DNA from 2 places in the Lachnoanaerobaculum sp. MSX33 genome. Region 2 is predicted to be linked to the other one. Evidence: predicted binding sites of a transcription regulator. Region 2 holds the regulator's gene; the other holds the start of a gene.

Region 1 (15,254 bases), on a different contig from region 2:
TACCTGAGGTGGTTACTGCAAGGCCTTTATATGAATTTATGAAAAAGGTTGGATTGTTCGATACATATCAAGGTTTGATAATACTATATGTAAGTTCGGTTATTCCGTTTACAGTTTTGATATTAAACAATTTCGTCGGTAAAATACCTGTTTCACTGGAAGAGGCTGCTGCTATAGATGGAGCAAATTTTATACAGATTTTATTTTATATAATATTGCCTTTGATGAAACCTGCTATTGCCACAGTGTGCATTATTAATTTTATAAATTGTTTAAACAATTTTTTTACACCTTTATATTATTCAAACGGAATACAGGTTTTATCTGTAGCGATAGTTCAACTTCCTTTAAGAGATAATATGTATGGTGTACCATGGGATTTAGTCAGTGCAATGGGATGGATAATACTTTTACCTATAATATTATTTGTTGCTGTTTTTGAAAAGCAGATAATGGATGGAATTATGGCAGGTGGTGTTAAATCTTAATTTAGATAGGGAGTTAAGTTTATGTATGATTTATACGGAAGTTTAGGAAATTTAGCAATTTTAAAAAACAGAAAAAGTAGAGCTGTAAATGCAGAAAATCCTACAGGAGAAAAAGGTAAAGGCGGGATGGCATCAAGCAATCTGGGGCCTTCAAGAAAAGGAAGTCCTTGTTTAAAAGATATACCGAGTGGAGAAAATGTAACACTTGCCGATATAGAGGGACCGGGTATAATAAATCACATATGGATTACGGTTACAAATAAAACAACAGAAGCAGATTGTTTTGTTTTAAGTGATCTGATTATAAGGATATATTGGGACGATGAGGAAACTCCTTCTGTAGAGAGTCCACTTGGAGATTTCTTTTGTTGTGGATTTGCAAGGGAATGTGTAGTGAATTCAATGCCGATTGTTGTAGTACCAAATAGAGGAATGAACAGTTATTTTCAAATGCCTTTTAATAAAAGAGCAAGAATAACTTTGGAAAACCAGCATCCAAATCCGATACCGGCATTTTTCTATCAGATTGATTATTGTGTTGTAGATAATCTTCCTAACGATATAGCTTATTTTCATGCTCAGTGGAGAAGAGAAAGAGTTACAACTTTAGGTAAAGATTATGTAATATTGGACAATGTAAAAGGAAAGGGACATTATATCGGGACATATATTGCATTGACCACATTGGAAAGGTACTGGTGGGGAGAAGGAGAAGTAAAATTTTACATAGACGGAGATATAGAATATCCTACAATTTGCGGTACAGGAACTGAAGATTATTTTGGAGGTTCATGGAGTTTTGCAAAACAGATAAATGGAAAAACAGTTGAGCAAAATTATAGTACATCATATTTGGGATATCCGTACTATTCATCACATGATGAATTGATTCATAATGATTATCACAATGATGATTGCTTACCGATGAGAGGGTTCTATAGGTGGCATATACAGGATCCTATATGCTTTGATGAAGATTTAAAGGTTACTATACAGCAAATCGGTGTTGGACATGGAGGTCTTTTTGAAAGACAGGATGATGTTGCAAGTGTAGCATATTGGTATCAGACAGAGCCTCATTCATCATTCTTACCTCTTGTAGGAAGAGAAGGTAGGCGTCCAAGATAGGAGCTGATTTGTATAAAAAAATTTTTTGTATTTTATTATGTATCGGTTTAATTCTATCTTCTTGTAATAATTATAAGAAGAATGAAGAAATAGAAATAAGCAACTATTATGAAGCTGAATTAAATATCATGCATATAGAAGCTGATAATCCTGATTTTAAAAATTATATTAACGATGTATCAAGAAAATTAAATATGAAAATAAATATAATTCCTTGTCCGGCTGATGCAAATAATAGACAGGCGGAAATTTCAACATTACTTTTATCAGGAAATTCAGATATTGATTTGATTTCAGTTAATGATGAGATGGTAAGTGAGTTTAAAGTAAAAGGATATATTGAAAACTTAGATGATATAATGAGTAAAAACATTGTGGAATCATATCCTAAAGATTATGTAGAATCGGTGGCTATGTATAAAAATCATTTTTATTCTGTTCCATACCTTATGGATATTATGATGTTTTGGGTAAATGAAAAATATATAAAATATTCAGAACTCGAAGGAGTTAAAAATTTGGATGATTTTTCATTATTTGTCGGTAATGATTATGGTACAAACATGTATGGATATGGAAGTGCATGGGATGAAACATATATATATAATGATTTATCACAATTTATAAATATGTTTGATGGAGACTATTATAATTGGAATAATGATAATACAAAGGAAGCTGTTAAGTTTTTGCATGATATGCTGAAACATGGTTATACACCTCAAAATCAAATGATAGACAGATACGAACAAATGGAACAAAAATTTATTGACGGCAAGTATGGATGTGTATTTATGTATAGCGGTGCTATAAATATCTTTTTGAATTCAGGAAAGTATGGAGAAGATGGAATACATGTGGCAGAACTTCCTATGTTCAAAAAAAATGCAACTAATATAGCAACGTGGCAGTATGTACTTAATAAAGCTTCAAAAAATAAAAATGCTGCAAAGAAATTTTTAAGTTATATTTCAAGTAGAGAAGGGAGCATTGAATATAGTAACGCAATGAAGCAGATACCTGCAAGAATTGATGTTATCTTAGAGGAAGATATAGATGTTCCTGATATTGATATTATAAGAAAGTATGTTGAGAATACAAACTTTAAAGTCAGGCCGCTGTCACCTAATCCAATGAATGATATCTCGGAAATGGGAAGAATATTTCAAAAGTATTTATTAGATGAGATTACATTGGATGATTTTTGTAAATTAGCTCAAGCAATAGCTGATAGAAAATAATTTCAGTATTTAGAGAAAAACGGTCGGCACTTTAAGTGCCGGCCGTTTTTAATACAGTCTTAATATACACCATTAGCAATATCTTTATTAACAGAACTCATATCTTCAGAAATATAAGGATGAATACCAAATCCGCAACCATATCCCATAGCATCGGCATATCCTGCCTGATTGTCCATATTTACGATACACCATTGATGAGTTTTTGTATTAGGATTGGCATGTTCCCAATCATACCCCATAAAATCAAGAACTCTTCCAAGTGCTCTGGTACCGCCTGCACTTGTACTTATTCCTGCTATAAAAACACCATAAGGACTTCTGTAGTACTTATTTTCATCATTTTTACGTGAACTTTCTATAATATACTCTTTGTAAATAATAGATGAAGCCTTCTTTATTTTTGCAAGATCTGTTATAAGCGAGGTGTCTGATAAAACTCTTGTAGCAATACTTCTTGCAACAGCATCCGCCTGTTCGGCCTGTTCCTTAGTACAGTATTTATAATAGGCATGTTTTTCAAGTGTAGAGGCTGCCCTTGCCTCATCAAGCACAACTTTTTCAGAAATTCTTTTACCGTCATTTCCGACTTTATAACCGTCAGGAGTAGTGGTATCGGTTAACATCATCCCGTTAGGACCGATATAATATTCACCAACCCATTGATTAGTCACCATTCTTCCCTCATTATCAAAGTAGAATCGATGATTTAAAATATCTTTCCATCCTGTAGAAATAATTCCTTCGGAATCAACATAACACCATGCATCATTATGAATCATCCAGGTATCTTTTAATGCATACCTTTGTTTTTTATATCCTTGACTTGCAAAAACAGTTGAAGTTAAATATAATGTAGCAAATATCATCATAGTACAAAAAAGCGGCTTTTTCATATATACCTCCTATAAAATACAGACATACATTAAAATACAAAATTAACTCTATATTAATTATATATAATAATACCGGTATATTCAATAGCATATGTAATGTTTGTGGCTTTATTTTTATAAATATAGTGAATAAATAAAATAAAAACAGTAATTTATAGACATATGCCTTTTATTGAAAGAATATTTAATAAAAGGACAATGTATTAAAAAGCAACATATAATGGCAAAATGTTCCAATCATAATAAAAACATGAAAAATCTCATGTGAACCGAAATAAATATGTTTTTCATTAAAAGCTTTCAATTTAAAGGCATAGATTACAGCTCCGAGTGTGTAGGAGACACCTCCAAACAAAAGCCATAAAAATCCGGTTAGAGGTAGTGCTTTGAATATAGGTTTTAATGCAAATACACAAAGCCATCCCATAATAAGATAAATTAAAGATGACAGCCACTTAGGACAGTGTACAAAGAAAATTTTCAGTATAATTCCGCCTATAGCGAGTGTCCATATGGTAGCCAGTAATATATATCCGACTTTTCCTTTAAGAGCGGTAAGGCATACAGGTGTATATGTTCCGGCAATCAAAACAGAAATCATTATATGGTCTATTTTACGAAAAATCATTGTCTTTTTAAGGTCTAAAACTACGGAATGATAGATTGTACTTGCCGCATACAATAATGTTGTTGATATAATAAATACAAGCATAGATAATGAAGTTAAAAAGCTTCCATGCTCTATAGTTCTTTGAATAAGCGGGCCTGCTCCTATCCATAAAAGAATAAGGCCACAAAAGTGAGTAAGTGCCGAACCGGGTTCCCTTATTTTTATGGATATAGTTCCCGGAAGTACACCGAATCTTGTCTTTTCTTTATATTTTGAGTTCATATGTATCCCTCCTTGATGTAGTTTTCAAAACTAGATGTTATATATTTAAATACTACATCAACATTTGGGAGATTTCAAGCATAAAATAATTATGATACTTTGACAGTGCTTTGAATTTTTGTCTTTGATAATTTTTCGTATAAAAGTCTGCGATGTCTTGCAGATTTTATAAGAGCTGTAAGTAATATCATAAAGTATAAAATAGCTGCTAATAGCTCAATAGTTGCATATGCCATATCTTTATAAGGATCTGTATTTGTAAGTATTAAACTTTCAAGAAGTCTTCTTATATTTAAAGGAATAAAAAAATAAAATCCGTAAAAAAGTATATACCTTAAAAAATAAGAATAGAATGCAGGAAGTTCTTCATTTAAAGATACAATGGCTGTACTCGTGATAAATTTTCCTAAAGTTCTTCCTTTAAATAATATCGGAAAAACAGAAAAATAAAATAAGATACTTGCTTCAAATGAGAATAATAAGGCAAATTCAGGTATTAAAATTTCACAAATAAAAGTCAAAAAAGCAATAAATGCCATATCAAAAAAGAATGATATAAAGCGTCTTGTTAATGATACTTCCATCCCTTTTTTATAGCTTATTTCATCCAGCTCATCTCTTGAAGGCAAAAATTTCATAAACGGTCCCATTAAAAGAAATCCGAGTACACCGCCTAAAGTATTTACTATAAGATCATCCACATCAAAGAGTCTGTAACTGCCGGAATATAGGAAGTACAGTCCTGTAAGTTGAGTTATTTCAAAAAATAAGGACAACAGAAATGATAAAACAATAGTTTCTATAAATGATCTTTTAAAATAGTAACGTAAATACATTCCAAAAGGTAGAGCTAAAAACAGGTTTAAAATATTTACAAGAAAGGCCTTGTTCAGTACTACACTTAACCATGTTTTTGGCTGATCTTTAATAATGTCGGACCTTTGTAAAATATCTTTTATAAATAAAAAAGGTTCAAGCTGCATTTTATGACTGTGCAATGTGGCAGCCTTTTCCGGAGACGGAAGAGGAAGTATCACCAGGCAGTACATACACAGAATATAAAAAATAAAAGAATAAACGATCACAACCTTCAGACTTATAACAGATCCGTATTTGTGGTAGTTATAAGCAATATAAGGCAATGTAAATATAGCGACCACAAAGGGAAACAGTATAACAGCCTGTAAAGATACTTCTATATATTGATTCATATTTGCTCCTAAAAAATATAACAGCTTAAAATTATATGGCGATGCATAAATTTTATATCAAAATTGATATAAAGACAAATTAAATAAAGCTAAATGCTTGATTTTCACCTCTAAGTACAATAAAACGATACTTAGAGGTGAAAATATATTAAAAAGATTTATCAATTAAATCTCTTTTACATACTGTTGAATCGCATCACACAGATACTGTGCCATACCTTCTCCGAATTTGTCCATATTATTTTTAAATTCCGGATTTTTAACATATCCATAGCCTATGCTTGAAAATACATTCGCACTACAGTCAAAAGAGTATTCACAAATATGTTTATGAAGCTTTTTTGCCAGTTCGGTATTTTCTTTTGATGTAGACTTAAGTCCCTTTGACATATTATCCGATATGGCAAAAAAGATATTATTAAAACCGTCGGCAATTTCCTGTTCTCTTCCTTTTTGTTTTTTAACGGCTTCCTCAATAACTTCCTTTCCATAAAGGTCTATTGCTTTTTGTTTATACTTTTCATTATCCTGATATGTAAAACCTTTGAATTTTTCTTTTATTGACATAGTAATTTTCCTTTCTCTTGATTCAATAGTCTTTTCCAATGTATCAATAAGTGTTAAGAGTTTTTGCTTTTCTTTCTGCATCAAAACGAGTTGTTTCTTTAGATGATTGAGTATTTCCGGATCTTCCTGTTTTAATAAATCCTTTATCTGTTTTAAAGGAAATCCCAGATATTTATAAAACAATATCATTTGCAAAAAAGACATATCATCCTCGGAATAATATCTGTACCCGTTTTCATTTTTTTTAGGTGAAAGCAAACCTATTTCATCATAATGGTGTAAAGTGCGCACCGATACACCGCTTATTTCACTAACCTTTTTAATTAAAAACATTTGAAAACCTCCTAACAAGGATAAGTATAAACTATGACGCAATGTAATAGTCAATACCTTAAGTTAAAGATTATTTATAAATTTAATATAAGATTAAATATCAAAATAGAAATAATTCTTGGGTTATGATTTGTCAAAATATGATTAATTAATTTTTGAATAATACAATAATATAAGGGATATACTTAAGGTATAAGATAGAAATTTTTAATTAATTGTGTTATAATGTTTTGCATTTGATTGACTACAGTTTATCAAGTCATTTAGGTAAAGTGTTTTACCTTTATGTCGGATTGCTTTACACAATGTTCTCGCAATCCTCAAAAATATCAAAGGTTTATTAGGAGGATATTTTGGAAAGAGAAAGGTTAAAGTCCAGGCTCGGGTTTATACTCATTTCAGCCGGATGTGCGATAGGTATCGGTAATGTATGGAAGTTTCCATATATGACAGGAAAAGGTGGTGGCGGTGCTTTTGTACTGTTGTACTTGTTATTTTTGGTTATGCTGGGATTGCCTATAATGACTATGGAGTTTTCAATAGGGAGAGCTGCAAGAAAGAGTCCGGTGCTTGCATACCAAAAGTTGGAACCTGCCGGAAGTAAATGGCATATACACGGAATAGTGGCATTTATAGGTAATTATCTTTTGATGATGTTTTATACCACTGTAACAGGATGGATGCTTCATTATTTTTACCTGACTATAACAGGCAGATTTGAAGGTCTGGATTCGGACGGAGTTTTAAATGTATTTAATACAATGCTTTCACAGCCTTCCATCATGATCTTTTGGATGGTGGTGGTAGTAGTTGCAGGTATGTTTATAGTATCAAGAGGACTTGAAGCCGGACTTGAGAATATTACAAAAATAGTTATGGTTACACTGCTTGTGGTAATGATTATACTTGCAGTAAATTCATTTTTCTTAAAAGGTGCTGTAGAAGGACTTAAATATTATCTTGTACCGAACATAAGCAGAATAGAAGAAACAGGTATAGGTAATGTTATAACCGGTGCTATGAATCAGGCATTCTTTACATTAAGCCTTGGAATAGGTGCAATGCTTATATTCGGAAGTTATATAAGTAATGACAGAAGTATGCTTGGAGAGTCTGTGACAATAGTTATACTGGATACTTTTGTAGCTATAGTTTCAGGACTTATTATTTTCCCGGCTACATTTACATATGGTGTGGATCAGACATCAGGTCCTGCACTTATATTTATCACCTTGCCTAATATCTTTAATAAGATGCCTCTTGGAAGACTATGGGGAAGTTTCTTCTTTATATTTATGTCATTTGCCGCATTCTCTACAGTACTTGCGGTGTTTGAAAATATAGTTTCATGCGGTATGGACCTTACAAAGAAGTCAAGAAAACAGGTAAGTCTTTTTAATTTGATAGTTATAATAGTACTTTCATTACCATGTGTATTAGGTTTTGGTGCATGGGCATTTGATTGGCTAAAGCCTTTTGGAGGAACAATACTTGATCTTGAGGATTTCCTTGTAAGTAATATTATTTTGCCGCTCGGTTCCTTGGTATATCTACTGTTTTGTGTAAGCAGATACGGATGGGGATGGGATAATTATCTCAAGGAATGTAATAAGGGTGAAGGTCTTAAGATGAAGAACTGGATGAGATTCTACCTTACATTTATATTGCCGATAATAGTATTATTTATATTCGTATTTGGAATATATGATAAGTTTTTTAAATAAGAAATAAAAGAAATCAGCCATAAACTGTTAAAGTTGAGGCTGATTTTTAATTTATTAAGAATATTAGCACTCAAACCTTGACACTGCTAATAAAAAGTGGTATAAAACTTCATAGTTAAGTTTATAAACATTTAGGAGGAATACAAAATGAAGTTAGTACCTTTATTCGATAGAGTAGTTTTAAAGCAATTGGTTGCTGAAGAGACAACAGCATCAGGTATTGTACTTCCGGGACAGGCAAAGGAGAAGCCTTCACAGGCAGAGGTTGTTGCAGTAGGTCCGGGCGGAGTTGTAGACGGAAAAGAAATAAAGATGCAGGTCAAGGTTGGCGACAAGGTTATTTATTCCAAGTATGCAGGTACAGAGGTGGAGCTTGACAAGGTTGAATATATCGTTGTAAAGCAGAATGATATTTTGGCAGTAATTGAATAATAATTTTATATAGATTAGACGGAGGTAAATATGGCTAAGGATATTAAATATGGCGTTGAAGCAAGAAAAGCATTGGAAGCCGGTGTAAATAAGCTGGCTGATACAGTTAGAGTTACATTGGGACCTAAGGGAAGAAATGTTGTACTTGATAAATCATTCGGTACACCTCTTATCACAAATGACGGTGTAACTATTGCAAAGGAAGTAGAGCTTGAAGATGCTTTTGAGAACATGGGTGCACAGCTTGTAAAGGAAGTTGCTACAAAGACAAATGATGTGGCAGGTGACGGTACAACAACAGCTACAGTTCTTGCACAGGCAATGATAAATGAAGGAATGAAAAACCTTGCGGCAGGTGCAAATCCTATAATTTTACGTAAGGGAATGAAGAAGGCTACAGATGTGGCAGTAGAGGCTATTGCAAAGATGAGTGAGCCTATAAAGGGAAAAGACCAGATTGCAAGAGTTGCAGCTATCTCTGCAAGTGATGATGAGGTTGGAAGCCTTGTAGCCGATGCTATGGAGAAGGTAACAAACGAGGGTGTTATCACTATTGAAGAGTCAAAGACTATGAAGACAGAGCTTGACTTGGTAGAGGGTATGCAGTTTGACAGAGGTTATGTTTCTGCATATATGTGTACAGATATGGAGAAGATGGAAGCAAATCTTGATGATCCATATATACTTATTACAGATAAGAAGATTTCAAATATTCAGGACATCTTACCTGTACTTGAGGAGCTTGTTAAATCGGGACAGAAGCTTCTTATTATAGCTGAGGATGTAGAGGGTGAGGCTCTTACAACTCTTATAGTAAATAAGCTTAGAGGTACATTCAATGTTGTAGCTGTAAAGGCTCCGGGATATGGTGACAGAAGAAAAGATATGTTAAAGGATATCGCTGTTCTTACAGGCGGTACAGTAATCAGTGAGGAACTTGGACTTGATCTTAAGGATGCTACACTTGCAAGCCTTGGACGTGCAAAGAGTGTTAAGGTTCAAAAAGAGAATACCGTTATCGTTGACGGACAGGGTTCAAAGGCTGATATTGAAAAGAGAGTTGCTCAAATTAAAGCACAACTGTCAGAAACTACATCCGAGTTTGATAAAGAGAAATTACAGGAAAGACTTGCTAAGCTTTCAGGTGGTGTAGCGGTTATCAGAGTCGGTGCGGCTACAGAGACTGAGATGAAGGAAGCAAAGCTTCGTATGGAAGATGCACTCAACGCTACAAGAGCGGCTGTTGAGGAAGGTATCATTGCAGGAGGCGGTTCAGCTTATATCCATGCAAGCAAGGAAGTTGAGAAGCTTGTAGCTACCCTTGAAGGTGATGAGAGAACAGGTGCAAAGATTATACTTAAAGCACTTGAGGCACCGCTTTTCAGAATAGTAGAGAACGCAGGACTTGAGGGAAGCGTTGTTGTAAACAAGGTAAGAGAGTCAAGTGAAGGTGTAGGATTTGATGCTTTCAGAGAAGAGTATGTTGATATGGTTAAGGCAGGTATCTTGGACCCTGCAAAGGTTACAAGATCTGCACTTCAGAATGCAAACTCGGTTGCATCTACACTTCTTACAACAGAGTCGGCAGTAGCCAATATAAAAGAAGACGCACCTGCAATGCCTGCAGGCGGCGGAATGGGAATGATGTAATTAAAACTTTATAAAAAAGTTTATAGGGCATACCTTGGAAACAGGGTGTGCTCTTTTTGTGTTTAAAGTTTTAAAAATTATGCAATAAGCTGTACTTAGAAATTGTTAAAGTAATATTGTATAAAATAAAGGACATAATTTCGTTATTGTGCATAATATATTTTTGGCTGAATGAAGAATATAATTTTATTAAAATGTATTTGAGCAATAGAGAACTTTTGTTGGAGTTTGTATTTTGCACATGAGGAGGAAAAATGAAGAGAATATTTAAAATTTCTGTTATTGGTTTGATGGCTGTATCTATGTTATCTATGAATGCCTGCGGTAAGAAAAACAGTGAAGATTTTGAACAAAAAGTGGAAACTACAAAAAAAGTTGAATCAAATTATGTGGTAGATTCAGATACTTATAAAGATTTTTCAGTTGGAAAGATAGAAAATGGTGTATACACCAATAAGATGTTTAATATAAAGGTTAACGGAATAGAAAACAATTATAATTTTGAGAGTGATGATTCAATTAAAAAGCAGTTCGGATATAATGATTCGGACAGAACAAATATTGATTCAATAAAAGCAGTTTTAGATAAAGGTGATACATTTGTAGATATGTATGCAACTACAAGAAAAAATAAAAGAGCTGTTGCAATGATGCTTTTTAAGTCTGATTCCGACCTTGATACTTTTTTGGAGAAACAGTTGACAAAATTGGATTCTGATTTGGGTGCAAGTAAAACAACCATAAATGTGCTTGGAAAAGAAGTTAAAGGTATAAGATACACAATAAATGGAAAAGATTCAAAAGTATATCAGAAACTGGCTTTTATAAGAAGGGGAGAATATATAATGGTTATTCTTTCAGGCGGGACTTATGCAGCTGCTCCACAAACAGGTTTTGATTCAATTGAAATATTGGACGATAAGGAAGAAATAGAAAGTGCAGAGACAAAGGCTAATTCAAATGAAACAAAAAGCACCGCTGAAAGTGTGGAAACTTCCGGTGAAGATGTTGAACTCCAAATAGGTGAGATAGACAGTGATGTATATACAAATAAGATGTTCGGATTAAAGTTTGACGCAAAGTCAAATAATATGACATTTGTAAGTAAAGAAGAGGCAAATAAAAACTTTTATGATACAGGAAAAGAAGAATCGGATATTAAAGCAGTAAAAGAATATCTTGATACGGGTAAAAAATTTTCTGATATGTATGCTAAAGGTGAAAAAGGATCTGTAAGTGTAATGATAAAAAAGGAAGAAAATATAAAAGATACCGACACTTACGCAAACAGAGCTGTAGTAGGAATAAAAGAAGGTATTGAGAGAATGGGTATGGAAGTTGAAACACAAAAAGGCAGTGGTGAGTTCATAGGTGAAACTATGCCTTATGTAACTGTAAGAGCAACCGATAATGGAAATACAGCATATCAAAAAATAGTATTTCTTAAAGTAGGAAATTATGTTGCGGAGATAACATCATATGCGGACAGTGAAGAAGGTGCAAGTAAATATATAGATATGTTTACAAAACTTGAAAAATAATATTTAATAAACTAAATTATCTTAAATAAAAATTAATACAAATCCTAAAGCTTTTATATGTTCCGGTTTGTATTTTGCACATGAGGTGGAGTCTATGAAACGAACCTTAAAATTAGTAATTATATGGTTTATTGCAGTAATTATATTACTGATTTCAGGTTGTAGAAATAATTTAAAAAATGTAGAAAATTTGGATTCAGAATATCAGGATTTAAAATACTCAGATACGGAATATTCAGATGATTATATTGGAGAAGTCCGTAAAGATGTATATATAAATGAAATGTTTCAGTTAAAACTTAATGGTAAAATACATAATATGTATGTGCTCGGCAGAGAAGAATTAGAAGGTATGAAAGAATACTCGGATACTGACTCTACAAAGGCCGGTAAAGACAAAAGAAATTATATAAATGATATGGAAGCCTTGGATAGGTCAGGTGCATCCAGATATGTCAGCATAAAGATATATAGAGAAACCGAAGAAAAAGGCATGGAAAAACATATTGAAGCTGAGCTCCAAAAACAAAAAAAAGAATATGAAGGAGAATATGATAATGCTGATGTGAAATTGTCAACCGGAATACTATTAGATAAAGAAGTACAGAGCATAGATATTCGCTTAAACGGAGAAAGAATAGAATATGCTGAAAGTATTTTATATATGAAAGTTGATGATTATTTTATTGAGATAAAAGTTGAGGGCAAAGACAGCAAGGATATTCAGGAAGTTTTGAGTATGTTTGTAGCTCCGGATTATGAAGAGCATGTAGAACCAAAATATATTTTTGATGTAGATGCAAATGTAAAATTATCTGTCGGTGAAGTAGAAAACGGCATATATACAAATAAGATGCTTAACTTAAAAGTTGATGGTAAAGCTAATGATTTAAGGTTTAGAAATGATGAGGAAATTAAAGATAAGTTCGGATATAATGATTCGAACAGAGCAGATATAGAGTCTGTAAAAGAAGTTTTAAATAAAGGTGATTATTTTGTAGATATGCATGCGACTACACCTGATAATAAATTAGCTATTGCGATATTTGTCTATAAGTCCGAGTATGATTTGAATACATTTCTTGAAAAAGAACTTAATAAACTAAAAAAGGACTTCAATGCAAGTAAAAAAACAATAGAGTTATTTGGAGAAGAGATTCCGGGTATAGAATTTGAAAAAATTTATTATTACGAAACATCAACCATAGAGTTGGCATTTATAAAAAGAGGAGAATATATAACAGTTATTTCTTCAGGTGGAGAATATTCATCGGCACCAAAAGACGGATTTAAATTATTTGAAGTATTGGATAATCAAGTTGAGTTTGATAGTGATGAAACAACAGATTCTTCAGAGAGTATAAATGAGTGGGAGGAAGTTGATAATAATTTTGAGTTTTCTATCGGTGAGATAAATAACGGTATCTATACAAACAAGATGTTCGGAATCAGATTTGATGAAAAATCACTTGGCATGAAGATAAAAAGTAGGGAAGAAGAAAATAATAGATTTTATAGTACCGATGAAAAAAAGTGGGATATTGATGAGGTATTGGAACTTCTCGAAAGTGGTGATAGATTTGTAGATATGCGTGCAGATATTGAAAATGGAGGTATATTAGTTGTTATGATAAAAAAGGAGGATATGCTAAAGGATCTTGACAGCTATATAAACAGGCAAGTGGTTGTATTAAAAGATAAATACAATATGGATGGCATATACGCGGAGGCAAAAAAAGGTGAAGCTGAATTTTTGGGAGAAACCGGACCATACATAATTATACACATAAAAAATATGGGCAGGACTTATATAAAAGAGTTGTATATTTAAAAGTTGGAAATTATATTGCTGAGATAAATGCATTTGCCGGTGATGAATTATCAGCAAAACAAATGATTGATACAATCAGTAAAATTGAGGAATAAATATATTTGGAGGAGACTATGAAGAGAGTTTTAAAATTAGGTATGATAGCGATTGCTTTATCACTTTGTTTTTCAGGATGTACTTCAAAATCCGATAAGAAATCCGATGAGACTGTAAGTGAGTTCAAAGATGACGACATTGTATTGGGTGAAGTGGTTGACGGAGTATATACAAGCAAAATGCTTGACTTAAAGTTTGACGGAAATGCAAATGATATGGATGTAATTGCGGAAGAGGAATTTACAAACAGGCTTGACGGCAAGGTGGTAAAAAGGTCGGATATGGAAGCCGTACATGACAGACTGGATAAGGGCTATTATATAAGTGATATGGAGGCTTATGATAATAAGAACAAGGGAAATTATGTGGAGGTGGAGATATATAAGGATATACACCATGAAATGAAAAAAGGCTTGGAAAATTATATTGATAAAGAGGTAAAAAAGCAAAGAAGTGAGCAAAAAGAGAGATTTAAAAACCCTAAAGTAGAAAAGACAACAAGAGATTTTCTGGGAGACAAGTTACTTAGTGTAGATGTTATCATAGATGAGGACGGTATAGAATCTGCCGACACCACATTATATAAGAAACTGGGTGAATACTTTATGGAAATTCGTGTAAGAGGTGATAATGCCGAGGATATTGACAGGTATTTGGGAATGTTTGAAAAGTATTCGGACTCAGGTAACAATGCAAAAAGCAGTAAATCGGATAAGTCAGATAATGCAGATACAAAATCCGATACAGATACAAAGGCCGATACAGATACAAAAGCCGATACGGATACAGAATCCGTTGAGGATACCACTGAGGTTAACGACTCTGAAGGTACTCTTGTGCTTGGAAGCATAAGTGATAAAGTTTATTCAAATAAGATGCTCAATATAAAGTTTGATATAAGCAAAACAGGTCTTGATTTTGTAAGCGATGAAGGACTTAAAAATATGGGAAATGACGGCATAGAAAGATCGGATGTAGCTGCCGTAAAGAAGCATATCGAAGACGGCAAATCATTTATAGATATGTTTGCAGTTGACAATGCTGATACTACAAAGAGAATCAGTGTTTCATTGGCAAAAAATGATATATTAATGCCTATGGATGAATATTTGGATGCACAAAAAGAGATAATGGAAAGCCAACTTAGTAAAGTCCCTAAAGATCAGCTAAAAAGTTCAGAGGTAAAGAAATCGGATGCATATTTTCTCGGTAAGGAATTATCAT
Region 2 (15,254 bases):
TTACATGATAATGGAAGTAGCCGACAACGGTGAGTTCAATGTAGAAACAAAAGAAATATTCGGAGCATAAAAACAGACCTGTGCATTTTGCACAGGCCTTTACTTTTATTCTTATTCAAGAGTCACACTTGTGATAACCTTATTGTTTACTTTAATCTTGTAGTCTTCTCCGTCTCTCTTTGTACCGCTCTTTACAATAGTTCCCGAGTTACCGAGTAATTTCACCTGATAATTTGAGTTAGGAGTTGTGATCTTCCATGTAGTCTTATTATCCTTTTCTTCTACAGAAGCCACATAACCTGTCATTGTAAGAAGCTCTCCTACAGTTCCCTTATATACCAACTGATTGTCATTGCTCTTATCAACTACGACAACCTCATATTTGTCATACTGATCAGCCTTTATATTGAGTCCTGCGATATAGAGTCTTTCATCCTTTATACCGTTGAATCCGCTTCCCTTATTTGATCCGCCTTCCTTAAAATAGAAAGTTCTGTCTTCTCCGTCAAGCTTAACAGTCTGCTTTCCGTACTTCTGAGCACCGTCCTTACCGTCTCCAAAATACATCATGCGATACTTTCCTGAAAGGAAATCACTGTAATGAACCTTTCCTATAGCATCCACAAACTTTTCCTGTGTAGAATAAGGAACCGCTTTGTTTCCTGAACCGAGTTTATCTACAAACTCTGTAGTAGAATATTTTCCGTTATCAAGAAGCTTCATCTCAAACAATCCAAGTCCTGATATCATACCGCCCTTATCATCAAAAGCATACTTCTTTCCGTTAATGCTCTTTATCTCATTTGCACTGATATGACCTTTTCCGTCAGCATAGTACCAAGCCGTTCCGTCCTCTTCCCATTTACCTTTGTTGAGGAAGTATCCCGGAACCACCTTGAACCATCCCTTGGTAGACTTTGCTCCGTCCTCAGGTGTAGCGAAGTACATAAAACTCTCTGTATAGTCAGCTCTTGCCGATTTTGAAACTGCTGTAGAAGGTGTAGCTTCTGTATACCAGCTTGCAATCATTCTGCCGTACTCATCAAAACCGTACTTCTTTCCATTGATTGTCTTACCGAGATTACCGGTTTCCTTTTTGCCTGATTCCTTAAAGTAGAACCATCTTACCTGATCTGTATCCCAGTAATCTATATTAGGCTGCTCTTCCATTGTTCTCGCATTATCATCATGAACAAGTATCTCTCTCCAGCCTGTAGTCATAGCTCCGTCATTCTCATCACCGAAATAGTACTTTGCATTCTGCCATGCATCCTGATCTGTCAATCTTTCACCCTGTAAAACCCATCCGTAAAGCATTCTGCCTTCAAGATCAAAAGCATATTTCTTTCCGTTGATAGTTTTTAATGTAACATCACTTGTTGTGGAATCACTTCTCTTAAACGCCTTACCGTTTTCTCCAAAGTAGTACCACCACTGATCAGGTTCGTTTTCATCGTAGTCATTGGTATTCGGTATAGCCACCCATCTGTTCTTTACCATTGCACCGTTGATATCTACATAGTATGTAGCATTTCCGTCATCGATAAGAGCATCTGTTGCCATATCTCCCATATCATCAAGGTAATACCAATACTCCCCTGACTGCTGCCACTTCTGGGATACTTTTTCTTCGTTCTTATCATAGTATACCCATGTACCGTTTTCCTGCTGCCAACCTGTTGCGGCAAAAGATGTCATTGCACCTGCAATACTCATAGCGCCCACAAGTATCGCCAGCTTTGTCCTCTTCCCCATTTATTTCTCCCTCATAATCTATTGATATAAGTTCATATGCCAATGTACACATTCGCTTAATCTGTTTTTATTTTATCAGATGAAAAAGAAATTTTAAAGCTTTTTTGTAAAATTTATATATATTTTTATGTATTTTATTAATTTTATACAAGTACTCATGTTTTAAATTTATTTTTTCAAGTTGTATACAGGTTTTCTGTCTTTTAATCTGTATTTATTTGCTTAAAAAATATATATTTTGTATATGGAAAGCAACTTTTAGCATTCTTAAGTTAGTAAAACCTAACCAAATTACGAAAATCTATACACTCGTTTACTTTAAATCCCTACATTTACATAAAAAAGAAGAGAGCACTAACCTTTCACATTAATGCTCTCTTCAAAATATTCCTGGTTCCATCGATTAATCCTCGCTTCCATAAAGAACCTTTTTTCTATATTTCTGATGTCCTACCACGATTTTACCGGACATTCTATATAGATGTTCCTATTCAGTTTTTAAGTTTTATCCCTCCTATAAGCTTCCTTTCACATCTAATACATGGTTGTTATCAATCTATCTACACGGTCCATCTCTCATTCAAATTCTACTTTCTCGTCATAAAACTTGTATGAGTACTATCCTAACCGATTTTTCAGATAGTAACTTTTAGAGTCTTCAATAATATATTATCTCATCAATCTTCTTATAGGTTCCGGATTAGATCAAAGTCTAATCATTACTTAAGTTTTCTTTGGACTGTACCTCTCTTTCTTAAATTTCCACTTTTAAAGTCTTTCTACCTTTTCCCTGTGGATATGCATTCATCAAACTTTTAAGAATATATTCTCTCTTTGTTTATGTCTACAGTATATCAGATATTTTATTTATGTCAATACTATTTTCTTATATTTTTGATATTTTTATCATTTTATTTTATTATTTACTTTAAATAGCCGTTTTAATCTGTGTTAATTGTGTATATTGTTTTAATTATCTGAATATTATGTATAATTTAAATAACTCTTTAAAGCAAAAAGAGCCTCGGAAAACTTAATTTCCAAGACTCTCTTTTTCTAAAAATCTTCCCTTATTATATCCCACACAGCTTCTATACTATGCTTATTCTTCACATAATCATCTGCCGCCTTGCTCATAGCTTTAAGGGCTTCTTTGTCATTATAAAGATTCACACACTTTTCTACAAAATCACCCGGATCATCTGCGACAAGCATTTGATTATATGAGTTGTCTATACCCTCTGCTCCGACACCTGTGGTTATTACCGGATCATTATAGTATAGAGCCTCTATTACCTTGCCCTTTACTCCTGCTCCGTATCTTAGAGGTACCACAACAAGTCTTACCTTCTCATACAGTTCTTTCAGCTCTTCTTCACTGACAAAGCCTTTAAATATAATTCCTTTAGCTTCATTGTGAAGAGCCTTTATCTCGTCCGTAGCATTGGAACCGACTATATAAAAAGGTGCTTTTATCTGTGCATAGATTTCATCCCACATATTATCAAGGAAATACTTCAATGCATCTGCATTTGGCGGATGTGAAAATCCTCCCACAAACAGTACACCTTCTCTGATATCGGGATTGTAGTCAATATTGCCAAACTTTTCAAAAACATAGGCTGTAATTGCTTTGGCATTTATCTTCTTGTCAAAGGTATGTATATAGTCCACCTCAACATTTGAAGGATAATAGCTTATGCTTGCCTTTCTCATCAGGTCAAGCTCCATACTCTTCCAATATGCACTGGCATTTTTTCTTTCCACATCACCTGTAAGCTCATACTCTCTTCTTTCACGCAGAAAATGTAAGTCATGACCGTAATATATTACCTTGATATCTGTTTTTTCTTTGATGAAATCAATATACTTTGTAGCTATATGCGGTCTGTTAAGATATGCAATATCAATATTTGACTGATTGTTTTCGATCCATTCAAATATATTTGTTCTCATCTCATTACCGTATAGCACCTCTACGCCCATTTGTTCAAGTATGGAAGTATATGGCTCGGACTTGGCAAAGTTATCCGGCAAAAACTTGACCACATAACCTCTTTCTATAAACATCTTTATATACTGGAAGGTGGTCTTTGAACCTGCGTCCTTATCAAATGTCGGAACATAGTGATCCACAAAGAGAATGACCTTTTTACCTCTGCTTCTTTCTCTGGCTCTGAATGCATTCGGTACACCGACATTGTCGTACTGGTTTTTGAACTCCTCACTCCATTTTTCCTGAAGCTTTTTATTGTTCTCTACCTGATATCTCTTAAGACCTGTACCGTTGACATCCGTACCGTTTGATACTCCCTCAAAGTGAGTTACCACACTGAGCGGCTGATATACCACTCTTAAGCCTCTTTTTCTCACTTCAAAGGCAAGATCGGAATCCTCACAGTATGCAGGTGCATATCTCTCATCAAATCCTCCGATTTCTTCCCAGAGTTTTCTGCTAAGCATTATTGCGGCACCGGATATATAATCCACATCTCTTACATAATTGTACTCAGGCTTATTCGGATCATCACATCTTCCATAGTTCCAGCCGCTGCCGTCACTCCATATGATTCCGCCGGCCTCCTGCAATCTGCCGTCAGGATATATAAGTTTTGAACCTACCATCCCTATACTCTCATCAGACTCAAGCAGTTTTATCAGAGGTGGCAACCAATCCTTTTGTACGGTTGTATCATTGTTTAAGAAGAATATATACTCGCCTCTTGCCTTTTTTGCGGCATTATTGCAATTCTTTAAAAATCCCTGATTGCTTTCATTTCTTGCAATTACAAGCCCGCTTACGAATTTGTCAATTTCCTTTGTCGCATCTGTGGATACATCATCTGCAATAATTATCTCATAGTCAAAGCTTTCGGTATTTTCAAGAATTGACACCAGACAGGCATAGGTATAATGTATTTGATTGTATACCGGTATAATAATACTTACCTTAGGATTTTCCACATATGGGAAGTTTATCTTACCCTTTTCCCTGTATAGATCACCTATCTTAAATTCACCCTCTATAAGGTTTCTTCCCTGTTCCGAATGGGTCAGCTTAAAATACTTTATAGGGTGGAAAATACTCATAAGTCTGTAGTTCAACTTCTTTCTTTCCACGCTTCCTTTAGGATATTTCTTATTATAAACAGTACTTAGCTTTCTTCTTATCCTAAACGGAATAGAGAGATTGTTATTATAAACATTTAATGTCTTTGCAAGCTCTTCATTCTCATGCCTTAAATTATCTATTATGATGCCCAGATTGTTTACATGATTATCTGTAAGTGTCTTAAGCCTGTTCATCTCTTTGATGGCAAGCTCTCTGTCCTTATTGATTTCAGTAAGCTCATTTATCTTATTTTTTGCATGTGGCAATTCGGCAAGTGCTACCAATCCATCGTTTAGAGTTTCATGGCTTACAGTCTCTACAAAGTAATTATCCAGATAAACCTCTTGGTAATCTCCATGTATATAATCCTGGAATCTTCTTTCGATAAAGTCCATTCCGTCAATATCATCTATACAAAAACTTGCCATAAAATCAGTTTCAGTTAAACTGAATTTATCCTGAATCTTATTTGAATTGTTTTGATAGAAGCTGTGTAAAGCGCGATATTTTATAAAGAGTTCTCTATCCTTTATAAAATCCATTGACTCGTCAAATATCCACTCGCAGTCTATCGCTGTAAGTTTATCGCCGTCCAATATAAAATTATCAAATATTGCATCCAGATTAAGAGCATCCTCATCCACTATCTTTTTAAGATATTCTTTAACGCCTTCTATAAATCCGTTAATATCTTTTCTTATACAGTCCTCACAAAGCCTGCTTAAAGACTTTCCGTTTATAAACGGGAAGTCTATTTCTCCGGCATTTTTAAAAGTTCCTTCAAGAACTGTTACGCTGTCATTTTTAATAAGCTTTGCGCCGTCATACATACCCAAAATATGTGGAATACCCTCTTTTTTCAAAGCGGACTTTACAACATACTTTTTACCGTCTCTAAGTCTGATCTCCGTCTTTATCTGATACTTTGGAAGTCTGGTTCTGTTGTATTTGATATAGACATTCTCCTCATTTCCACCGGCAACTATAATATATGAGTTTGCAAAGCTGTCAAAATCTCCTGTTTTTGCAGCCTGTGAAAATCTTTCTCCGATATCTTTCAGTGCAAATCTTGGATAATCATATGCCTTTATCTGTGAAAGCTCACCTGCTCCCGGCATCTCCTTATCTGAGAAGAGCTTATACACATACCTGTAGTTCGGATATGGATAATATGTGGAATGCTCACCTATCCATTCTCTTACAGTTTTTACACTTAAAGCCTCTTTGTCTCCAAACTCTTCTTCAAAGTAGTTCATTCCGTATTTATTATCAAATATCAAAACCAGCTTTGTGTTCGGCTTTTCTCTTTGCATTAACTTAACTACCATATCACTGCCATAGGCAATCACGGTATCAAAATCATTAAGCTCTATGCTCTCAAAATCGGTTATATATTCTATATCAATACCGAAAACAGCCTGCACACTTCCAAGCCTTTCCATATCGTCTTCATAAATATATACTTTTGATTTTTTACATAAATCATCCAATATAGCTATTTGACTTCCTAAGAATAATGTCTTACCCTTTATATCTATCCATTCCGTATTTCCAAGGGATAGTGATGAAAAGAAAGACAAATTTTCCAAACCGGGATTTTCTTTCAAAAGACTATATTCATCTTTTCCATACTTTTTTGAAAGTTCTAAAAGACTCATTTTCTCTCCCTTTTAATTACTCTTTTGAGTAAGATTTACCTTTGATTCCATATCATAAACACCCACAGTATTCTTGTTTGAAATAACTGTTATGAATGTAACATCATAGAGTCTGTGATATACAACATGCGTACCGTTTTCAAATCCTGTACAGCTCATACTTAGAAGATACTCTCCACCCTGTAGAGTCATTTTCTGCTTGAATTCCACAACCGCTTCATCACCCGGCTTTACGGGTTTTACTTCCACGCCTTCAAACATTGTATTGGTACCGCTAAGTTCCGTTCCTTTTTTATCTTTAATGGTGAATGTAAATATAGGAGATTCGATATTTGCATTAAATCTTATCTTCTCTCTGATGGTAAACTCTTCGCCCTTAAGCAAAAGATTGGTAAGCTCTCCCTTGGAATCTAAAAGTCCCAAATCATATATTTCCGCCCTGCCGTCACCATACTCTGTTTTATTCGGATTGATGGAAATCTTATGCTTCATAAGACCATGATATTCTTTTGCATGTGTCTTATTTATATCATTGTTTAATTCCATCATATCTGAGAAATTACTGTCAAGTCTCTTTGCAAGATCGGCTTCCAGATCGTCCATTCTACCTGCCAGGATCTTTTTATACAGATCCACCATTTCTCCTGCAGGACCTTCCGCCAAAAACTCTCCCTTGTTTAAAAGTATTACCTTGTCACAGTACTTTATTACACTTCCCATATCATGGGTTACCATCAATATGGTAGTACCGGTTTTTCTTATCTCTTCCATTCTTCTATAGCATTTGGCCTGGAAGAAAACGTCTCCTACCGAAAGCGCCTCATCCACTATCAAAATCTCAGGCTCTACATTTATTGCAAGTGCAAATGCAAGTCTTACAAACATACCTGATGAATAGGTTTTTACAGGCTGATACACAAAGTCACCTATATCGGCAAACTCCAAGATCTCAGGAAGCTTTGCCTCCATCTGCTCTCTGCTAAAGCCCATCATGGTTCCGTTCATATATATATTTTCAATGCCGGTATAGTCCATATTAAAGCCTGCACCAAGCTCCAAAAGTGCGGAAATATTTCCGTCAACTTCCACACTTCCTGTAGTGGGATTTAATACTCCGGTTATTATTTTTAATATGGTTGACTTTCCCGAACCGTTTGTTCCTATAATTCCAACCGTAGATCCTTTTTCTACACTAAAGGATATTTTATCCAAGGCAAAGAATTCCTTGTGATATTTTTTATGTGTAAGGGAAATACTCTCCTTTAACCTGTCTATAGGCTTATCATACAGTCTGTAGATCTTGGTAACATCACAGACATTTATCGCTAAATTGCTCTGCATACTTCTCCTTATAATACATCTGAAAAATGTGGTCTTAACTTATTAAACATTCTAAGTCCGATAAATAACAGTATTACTGTAACAACCCAAAAATACACTGTAAGTCCCGGTCTTTCAAAGAAAAAGTTTCCTCTGAGTATGCTGTCTCTGTATCCGACCACAATATAGTATACAGGATTTAATTTCATTATCTTTTCAACCTTTGCCGGGAAATATGAGAACATTGTAGGGTCCCACATTATAGGTGTCATCCACATTCCAAACTGTAATGCAATTCCCACTATCTGTGACATATCCTTAAAGAATACATTTATTGCACAGGTTATATATATTATTGCAAGTGCAAATATTGACAAGCAGAAACTGTAATACACTATTCCTATCCAACTTACCATAGGTAATCTGCCGAATGCCAAAGTCATGGTTATCATTATCACAACAAAGATTCCATGTACTATAAGGCATGAAATCACCTTGATAACGGGCAGTATTGATACATTAAACACTACTTTCTTTACAAGATAATTGTATTCTGAAAGCACCGAGGTTCCGAGGTTTAGAGTCTCCGCAAAGAAAAACCATGGCACAATGCCCGGAACCAGCCAAACCACATATGGAACTCCGGGTACCGGAGGTGTACTCTTAAATCCCATCTGGAAGATCAAAAAGTATATAAGTACGGTAACTACAGGCTGAACAAACATCCATGCAATGCCAAAATAGGACCCGACAAAGCGTTTCTTAAAATCAGCCTTTGCCAAATCCCATATGATTGCTCTTGATTTTAATATTTCTCGTATAAGCGATATTATATTCATATCTTTTTCCATTCATTATTTTTTACAAAGTTTTATTAATAAATATATCAGGAATCTCGTGAACTCACAGGATTCCATTATTAAAATCAATCAAACTTAAATGTTTCTTTAAGGCCTTTCCACTTTGTATCCTTATCAGACATTATCAGCTCAATTCCGTCTACAGGCCAGTCAATTCCTATATCCGGGTCATTGTATATAAGACCGCCCTCATCATTTGGATGATAGAAGTCTGTACATTTGTATGCAAACACCGCCTCATCTGAGAGTACTACAAAACCGTGTGCAAAACCCTCAGGTATATAGAACTGCTTTTTATTTTCATCTGAAAGACGTACTCCGAAGTACTTTCCGAATGTCTTTGAATTCTTTCTAAGATCCACAGCAACATCATAAACTTCACCGCTTAGAACTCTTACAAGTTTACCCTGTGGATGCTCCTTTTGGAAATGAAGTCCGCGAAGCACTCCCTTTGATGACTTTGACTGATTGTCCTGTACAAAGACCATATCAAGTCCCGCTTCTTTGAAGTCGTTCTGATTATATGTTTCTACAAAATATCCTCTGTCATCTTTAAATACTGTAGGAGTGATTACACATAACCCCTCTATTTCACATCTCTCTACTGTGATTTTTCCCATATTAATACACCTCGTTGTTTTAGCTTTATTACTGTTCTAAATTATACTTCACAGTAGTATTTCAGTCAAATACGAACGTAAAAAAAGCCACCAAATAGTGGCTTTCTCTTATATTTTATTTATTCATTGCCGCATCAAAGGCTTCCAGTGCTTCCTTTTGTTCCTTTGTAAGCTTTGTAGGTACCGATACCACCAAGGTTATGTAGTGGTCACCTCTGTTATTTTTATTTCTAAGGAAAGGTACTCCCTTGCCTTTTAATCTTACTCTTGTATCTGTCTGAGTTCCGGCTTTTACCGCCACTTCCACTTCACCGTCTACAGTCTTTACTCTGATACTGCCGCCAAGTGCAGCCTTTGCAAAGCTTATAGGCACTGTTGAGAAAATATTGGTATCCTGGCGCTTAAAGATAGGATGAGGACTTACAACCGCCTCTACAAGCAGATCTCCTCTCGGACCGCCGTTTATTCCCGGTTCTCCGCCTCCTGCCATTCTTATAGACATACCGTTATCTATACCTGCAGGTATATCCACCTCAAAGCTCTTCTTCTTTTGAATATATGCCTTACCGTTACAATCAGGACATTTATCCTTAATAATCTTTCCTGTACCGTTACATTCAGGACATGTCTTTACATTCTGCATAGTGCCAAACAGAGTCTGCTGTGAATATATTACCTGACCCTTTCCGTTACACTTAGGACATGTGGCAGGTGATGTACCCGGCTTTGCTCCCGAACCGTGACATGTTGCACATTCTTCCTTGAAGTTTACCTTGATTTCCTTCTTACATCCGAAAACACCCTCTTCAAAGGTAAGTCTTACAGATGCTCTTACATTTGCTCCCTTCATCGGGCCTGTTCTTGTGGCTCTGCTTCCGCCACCGCCAAACATGCCTCCAAAGAGATCTCCGAAAATATCATCACCGCCAAAATCAAATCCGGAGAAGCCTCCGAATCCGCCGGCTCCGGCACCGGCACCTGCTCCACCATCAAAGGCAGCATGACCGAATTGGTCATACTGTCTTCTCTTATCAGGATCGCTTAGCACTGAATAGGCTTCACTGGCCTCCTTGAACTTCTTTTCAGCCTCAGGATTATCAGGATTTGAATCCGGATGATATTTTTTTGCCAGCGCTCTATATGCCTTTTTTATTGCAGAGTCATCAGCGTTCTTATCCACGCCAAGTACTTCATAGTAATCTCTTTTACTCTCTGCCATCAGTTGCTCTCCTTATTATACCTCTTTAAAATCACCGTCTATAACATCGTCATTTGAAGATGTACCTGCATCCTGTGCTCCTGTTGTATCAGCTGTTGCACCTGCATTCTGTGCCGCACCGGCCTGCTCATATACCTTTGCAAAAAGCTTCTGAGCACTTTCCATAAGCTTCTCTTTGCCTGCCTTGATATCATTTATCTGATCATCTGTCATAGCATCGATAGGTGCTCTGTTGATAGCCTCTTTCAATGCAGTAAGATCAGCCTCAACTGCAGCCTTGTCATTTGCATCAAGATTGTCACCAACCTCTTTTAGAGCATTTTCAGTCTGGAATACTATAGAGTCGGCTTCATTTCTTACATCAATGCCTTCTTTTCTCTTCTTATCCTGTGCCTCAAACTCTGCAGCTTCCTTTACAGCCTTGTCGATATCACTGTCTGACATATTTGAACCTGCAGTGATTGTGATATGCTGCTCCTTACCTGTTCCAAGGTCTTTTGCGGATACATTAACGATACCGTTTGCATCAATATCAAATGTAACCTCTATCTGTGGAACACCTCTTCTTGCAGGTAAAATACCGTCAAGTCTGAACTGTCCTAAAGTCTTGTTATCTCTTGCAAACTGTCTCTCACCCTGTACTACATGGATGTCAACAGCTTCCTGATTGTCTGCAGCTGTAGAGAATATCTGGCTCTTCTTTGTAGGTATTGTAGTATTTCTCTCGATAAGTCTTGTAGCTACACCACCCATTGTCTCGATTGAAAGTGAAAGCGGAGTAACATCAAGAAGCAATACATCTCCTGAGCCTGCTTCTCCAGAAAGCTTACCGCCCTGAATACCTGCACCGATTGCAACACCTTCATCAGGGTTGATGCTCTTTGAAGGCTCCATACCTGTAAGGGCTTTTACCTTCTCCTGTGCATTGATCATTCTTGTAGATCCACCTACAAGCAATACCTTTCCAAGATCGCTTGCTGTGATACCTGCATCCTTAAGAGCATTCTGTACAGGTACAGCTGTTCTTTCAATAAGGTCAAGTGTAAGCTCGTCAAACTTAGCTCTTGTAAGAGTAATATCAAGGTGCTTCGGTCCCTCTGCTGTTGCAGTGATAAACGGAAGGTTGATATTTGTTGTTGTTGCTGTTGAAAGCTCTTTTTTAGCCTTCTCTGCAGCTTCTCTAAGTCTTTGAAGTGCCATCTTATCTGTTGAAAGATCTACACCCTCTGCCTTCTTAAACTCGCTTACAAGCCAATCTGTAATCTTATTATCAAAGTCGTCACCACCAAGATGTGTATCACCGTTTGTAGCCAAAACTTCTATAACTCCGTCACCGATCTCAATAATTGAAACGTCGAATGTACCGCCACCAAGGTCATATACCATAATTTTTTGCTCAGCATCATTGTCAAGACCGTAAGCAAGAGCTGCGGCTGTAGGCTCGTTGATAATTCTCTTTACATCAAGACCTGCAATCTTACCTGCATCCTTTGTAGCCTGACGCTGTGCATCGTTGAAATATGCAGGAACAGTGATAACAGCCTCTGTAACCTTCTCACCTAAATAGCTCTCAGCATCAGCCTTAAGCTTCTGAAGAATCATTGCTGAAATCTCCTGTGGTGTGTATGACTTACCGTCTATAGTTACCTTATAATCTGTACCCATATGTCTCTTAATTGAAGAGATTGTTCTGTCTGCATTTGTAACTGCCTGACGCTTTGCAGGCTCACCTATAAGTCTCTCACCTGTCTTTGTAAATGCTACAACTGAAGGTGTTGTTCTTGAACCTTCAGAGTTTGGAATAACTACAGGCTTTCCACCCTCCATAACTGCTACACAGCTGTTTGTTGTACCTAAATCTATACCAATAATCTTACCCATTATTTTATCCTCCTAATAAATCAAAATTTGTATTTTTTAAATCTATATAAAATATTTCACTCTGCTTAAACAAAGCAAAATATAGTCTCAAAAATTAATTAGCAACCTTTACCATGCTATGTCTAAGAACTGAGTCCTTGTACATATATCCCTTTAAAAGTTCCTCAGCAACCACATTTTCACCTAAGCTTTCGTCTTCTATATGCATTACCGCATTATGTAAGTTAGGATCAAATTCTTTGCCCACACAATCAATCGGCTTAACTCCCAAATCCTCAAGAGTCTTTGTCATCTGATTGTATATCATTGCTATTCCGTCAGCAAAGGCTTTGCCTTCACCCTCTGAAGGTGTTGCAAGCATTGCTCTTTCAAAGTTGTCAACTACCGGCAAAAGTTTTTCCGCCACACTTCTTGCTCCCATATCAAACATGGTAGCTTTTTCTTTTTCACTTCTTTTTCTGAAATTATCAAACTCCGCCATGCTTCTTTTAAGTCTGTCTGTCAAATCCGCAATGGCAAGGTCTTTTTTATCAGGCTTTCCTTCAAGATTTTCATCACTGAAAGCTTCCTCCACCTCAGCCTCCATAGCTGCAGCCTTTGCCGCCGCCTCCTCAGGTGTCTCTTCGGCTTCCTCAACAAATTCCCCTGTCTCTTCGCCTTCTAAAACCTCTTTGTTCTCTTCCTGTTCTCTTTTTAAATCTTTTTCTTTCACAGCCCTCTCCTCTATTCATCATTTTTAAACTGCTCATCAAGCGATGCCATTACAGTTTTTATAGTTTTTAATACTTTCTCATAGTCCATTCTCTTCGGTCCTACTATACCTATAGAGCCTCTGAGTCCTTCGCCTATTTCATAATTGGCTGTAACTACGGAAAGATCTCTCATATCTGAAATCGGCACTTCATTTCCGATATATACTCTGATACCGTCACTATCATCATCATTTACCCCTGCAAGTATTTCCTTAAGCTTATCCTTTTCTTCAAAAGCATTTACAAGCTGACTTGCCTTCTCTCTGTCGGAGATCTCAGGGTACTTGAAAATATTTGTGGTACCGCTTGTATATATCTCAAGGTTGTCGGTAGCACTTTTAAACACTGCCGCTACTTCTCGTAAAACCTTATCCACTATATCTCCATAAACTCCCGCATCCGTTCGTAACTTATTCATGATGCTTAAGTTTATCTCTTCCACGGTAAGTCCGTTTAATGAAGTGTTTATAAGCAGATTCAAGTTTAAGATTTCGCTCTCCGATATTTCGCTGTCGATATCTATTATCTTGTTATTGATAATATTACCTTCCGCAACCGTAACCAAAAGGAGCTTGAACTTATCTATCTTTGAGAGTTGCAAAAACTTTACTTTATTGGAGTGTATACTCGGCCCTGATATCATCGCGGCATAATTGGTGTCTCTTGCAATGATCTTTGCCAATTGCTTTAAGACATTTTCCAATCTGTCCACTTTTTTAAACATCAGATCCTTAAATGCTTCAGTCTCTATCTCCTTTTCTCTCAAGATCTCATCTACATAGAATCTGTATCCCTTATCTGAAGGTATACGTCCTGCAGAAGTATGGGGCTGTAAGATATAACCCATATCTTCCAAATCGCTCATTTCATTTCTTATAGTAGCAGAGCTCAAATTTAACTCAGGGAGCTTTGAAATAGTTCTTGAACCTACCGGCTCCCCGGTTTCCATATAATTCTTTATAATAGCTTTTAAAATAATCGCTTTCCTGTCCTCTGAATCCATTCGCTCCTCCCTTCTTTATTTGTTAGCACTCATTTATCTAGAGTGCTAACTCTATTAGCTACTATATTCCATATGGGAATATTTGTCAATAACTTTTTTAAATTTTTTATACCGATAAAATACAAAATAAAAAACTCCCAAACAAATGTCTGAGAGTTTATATTTTTTATTATAGCCTTATCAACCTATTCCTCCATAGAATGCACCTGCTATAAGTGCAAGCAATGCAAGACCTGTATATACATACTTACCTAAGAAGAACCAGATTTCTCCTTTCGGTCTCTTTGCACCTGCATTTACAGCTTCCATGGTATACTTCTTTCCGAATACGAAGAACAACATCACTGATGCCAGTACTGCACCTATCGGGCAAATATAGATAGATACCGCATCCATCCAGCTTCCTACAATTCCCTGTATAAGAACTGCAACAACCACACCGATTGCTCCGATAATTCCTACAGACTGTACTCTGCTGAGTTTAAACTGCTGCTGCAATGTAGCTACAGGCGCCTCATAAAGGTTTACAAGTGAACTGAGTCCTGCAAATGTAACACATACAAAGAATATAATTCCTACAATCATACCGCCCGGCATCTGATTCATTATATTTACAAGGTAGATGAACATAAGTCCCGGACCGCCTTCACTGAGCTCCGCTCCCGATGTAGCCATAGCAGGTATAATAACGAGTGCTGCAAGAAGTGCCGCACAGGTATCAAATATAGCTATGTTCATTGCAGAGAAAGGTACATCCTCTTTCTTACTGAGATAGGAACCGTAAACAACGGTACCGTTACCTGCAATAGAAAGTGAGAAAAATGCCTGTCCGAATGCAAATATCCAAAGTCTTATATCTTTTAATCCTTCAGGATTTACAGTAAAGATATACTTGTATCCGTTTACTGCACCCGGCTGTATTCCTATATAAACAGCAAGTCCGATCATCATTACAAAAAGCAGAGGCATCATAAACTTATTTGCTTTCTCTATACCGTCAGCAACTCCTAATGCCATAATAGCAAAGTTTACAATGAGTGCTATTATTATCCATGTATTATTTCCGAATGCTGT

What was found. The regulator HrcA, encoded in region 2, represses chaperone genes, less so after heat shock. The targets are predictions, from matches to a motif close to TGTTAGCACTCNNNNNNNNNGAGTGCTAACA.
Region 1: a site for HrcA is predicted at 8,542-8,572, ahead of HMPREF1495_RS00855 (co-chaperone GroES). Genes of this name have one in related genera too.

The regions. Positions count from the first base shown of each region.
Region 1 covers NZ_AZXX01000007.1:57,257-72,510, forward strand. Annotated here, with positions in the region: gene HMPREF1495_RS00815 (carbohydrate ABC transporter permease) at 1-488, shown strand, start outside; gene HMPREF1495_RS00820 (glycoside hydrolase family 172 protein) at 510-1,616, shown strand; gene HMPREF1495_RS00825 (extracellular solute-binding protein) at 1,625-2,857, shown strand; gene HMPREF1495_RS00830 (cell wall-binding protein) at 2,917-3,753, opposite strand; gene trhA (PAQR family membrane homeostasis protein TrhA) at 3,938-4,645, opposite strand; gene HMPREF1495_RS00840 (VanZ family protein) at 4,735-5,856, opposite strand; gene HMPREF1495_RS00845 (MerR family transcriptional regulator) at 6,022-6,756, opposite strand; gene HMPREF1495_RS00850 (sodium-dependent transporter) at 7,110-8,480, shown strand; gene HMPREF1495_RS00855 (co-chaperone GroES) at 8,628-8,912, shown strand; gene groL (chaperonin GroEL) at 8,943-10,562, shown strand; gene HMPREF1495_RS00865 (hypothetical protein) at 10,817-12,103, shown strand; gene HMPREF1495_RS13415 (hypothetical protein) at 12,198-13,934, shown strand; gene HMPREF1495_RS00885 (hypothetical protein) at 14,048-15,254, shown strand, end outside.
Region 2 covers NZ_AZXX01000002.1:9,931-25,184, reverse strand. Annotated here, with positions in the region: gene HMPREF1495_RS00280 (metallophosphoesterase family protein) at 1-70, shown strand, start outside; gene HMPREF1495_RS00275 (N-acetylmuramoyl-L-alanine amidase family protein) at 112-1,755, opposite strand; gene HMPREF1495_RS00270 (glycosyltransferase) at 2,812-6,525, opposite strand; gene HMPREF1495_RS00265 (ABC transporter ATP-binding protein) at 6,538-7,866, opposite strand; gene HMPREF1495_RS00260 (ABC transporter permease) at 7,875-8,684, opposite strand; gene rfbC (dTDP-4-dehydrorhamnose 3,5-epimerase) at 8,771-9,325, opposite strand; gene dnaJ (molecular chaperone DnaJ) at 9,441-10,544, opposite strand; gene dnaK (molecular chaperone DnaK) at 10,560-12,425, opposite strand; gene grpE (nucleotide exchange factor GrpE) at 12,520-13,137, opposite strand; gene hrcA (heat-inducible transcriptional repressor HrcA) at 13,149-14,180, opposite strand; gene HMPREF1495_RS00230 (sodium-dependent transporter) at 14,361-15,254, opposite strand, start outside.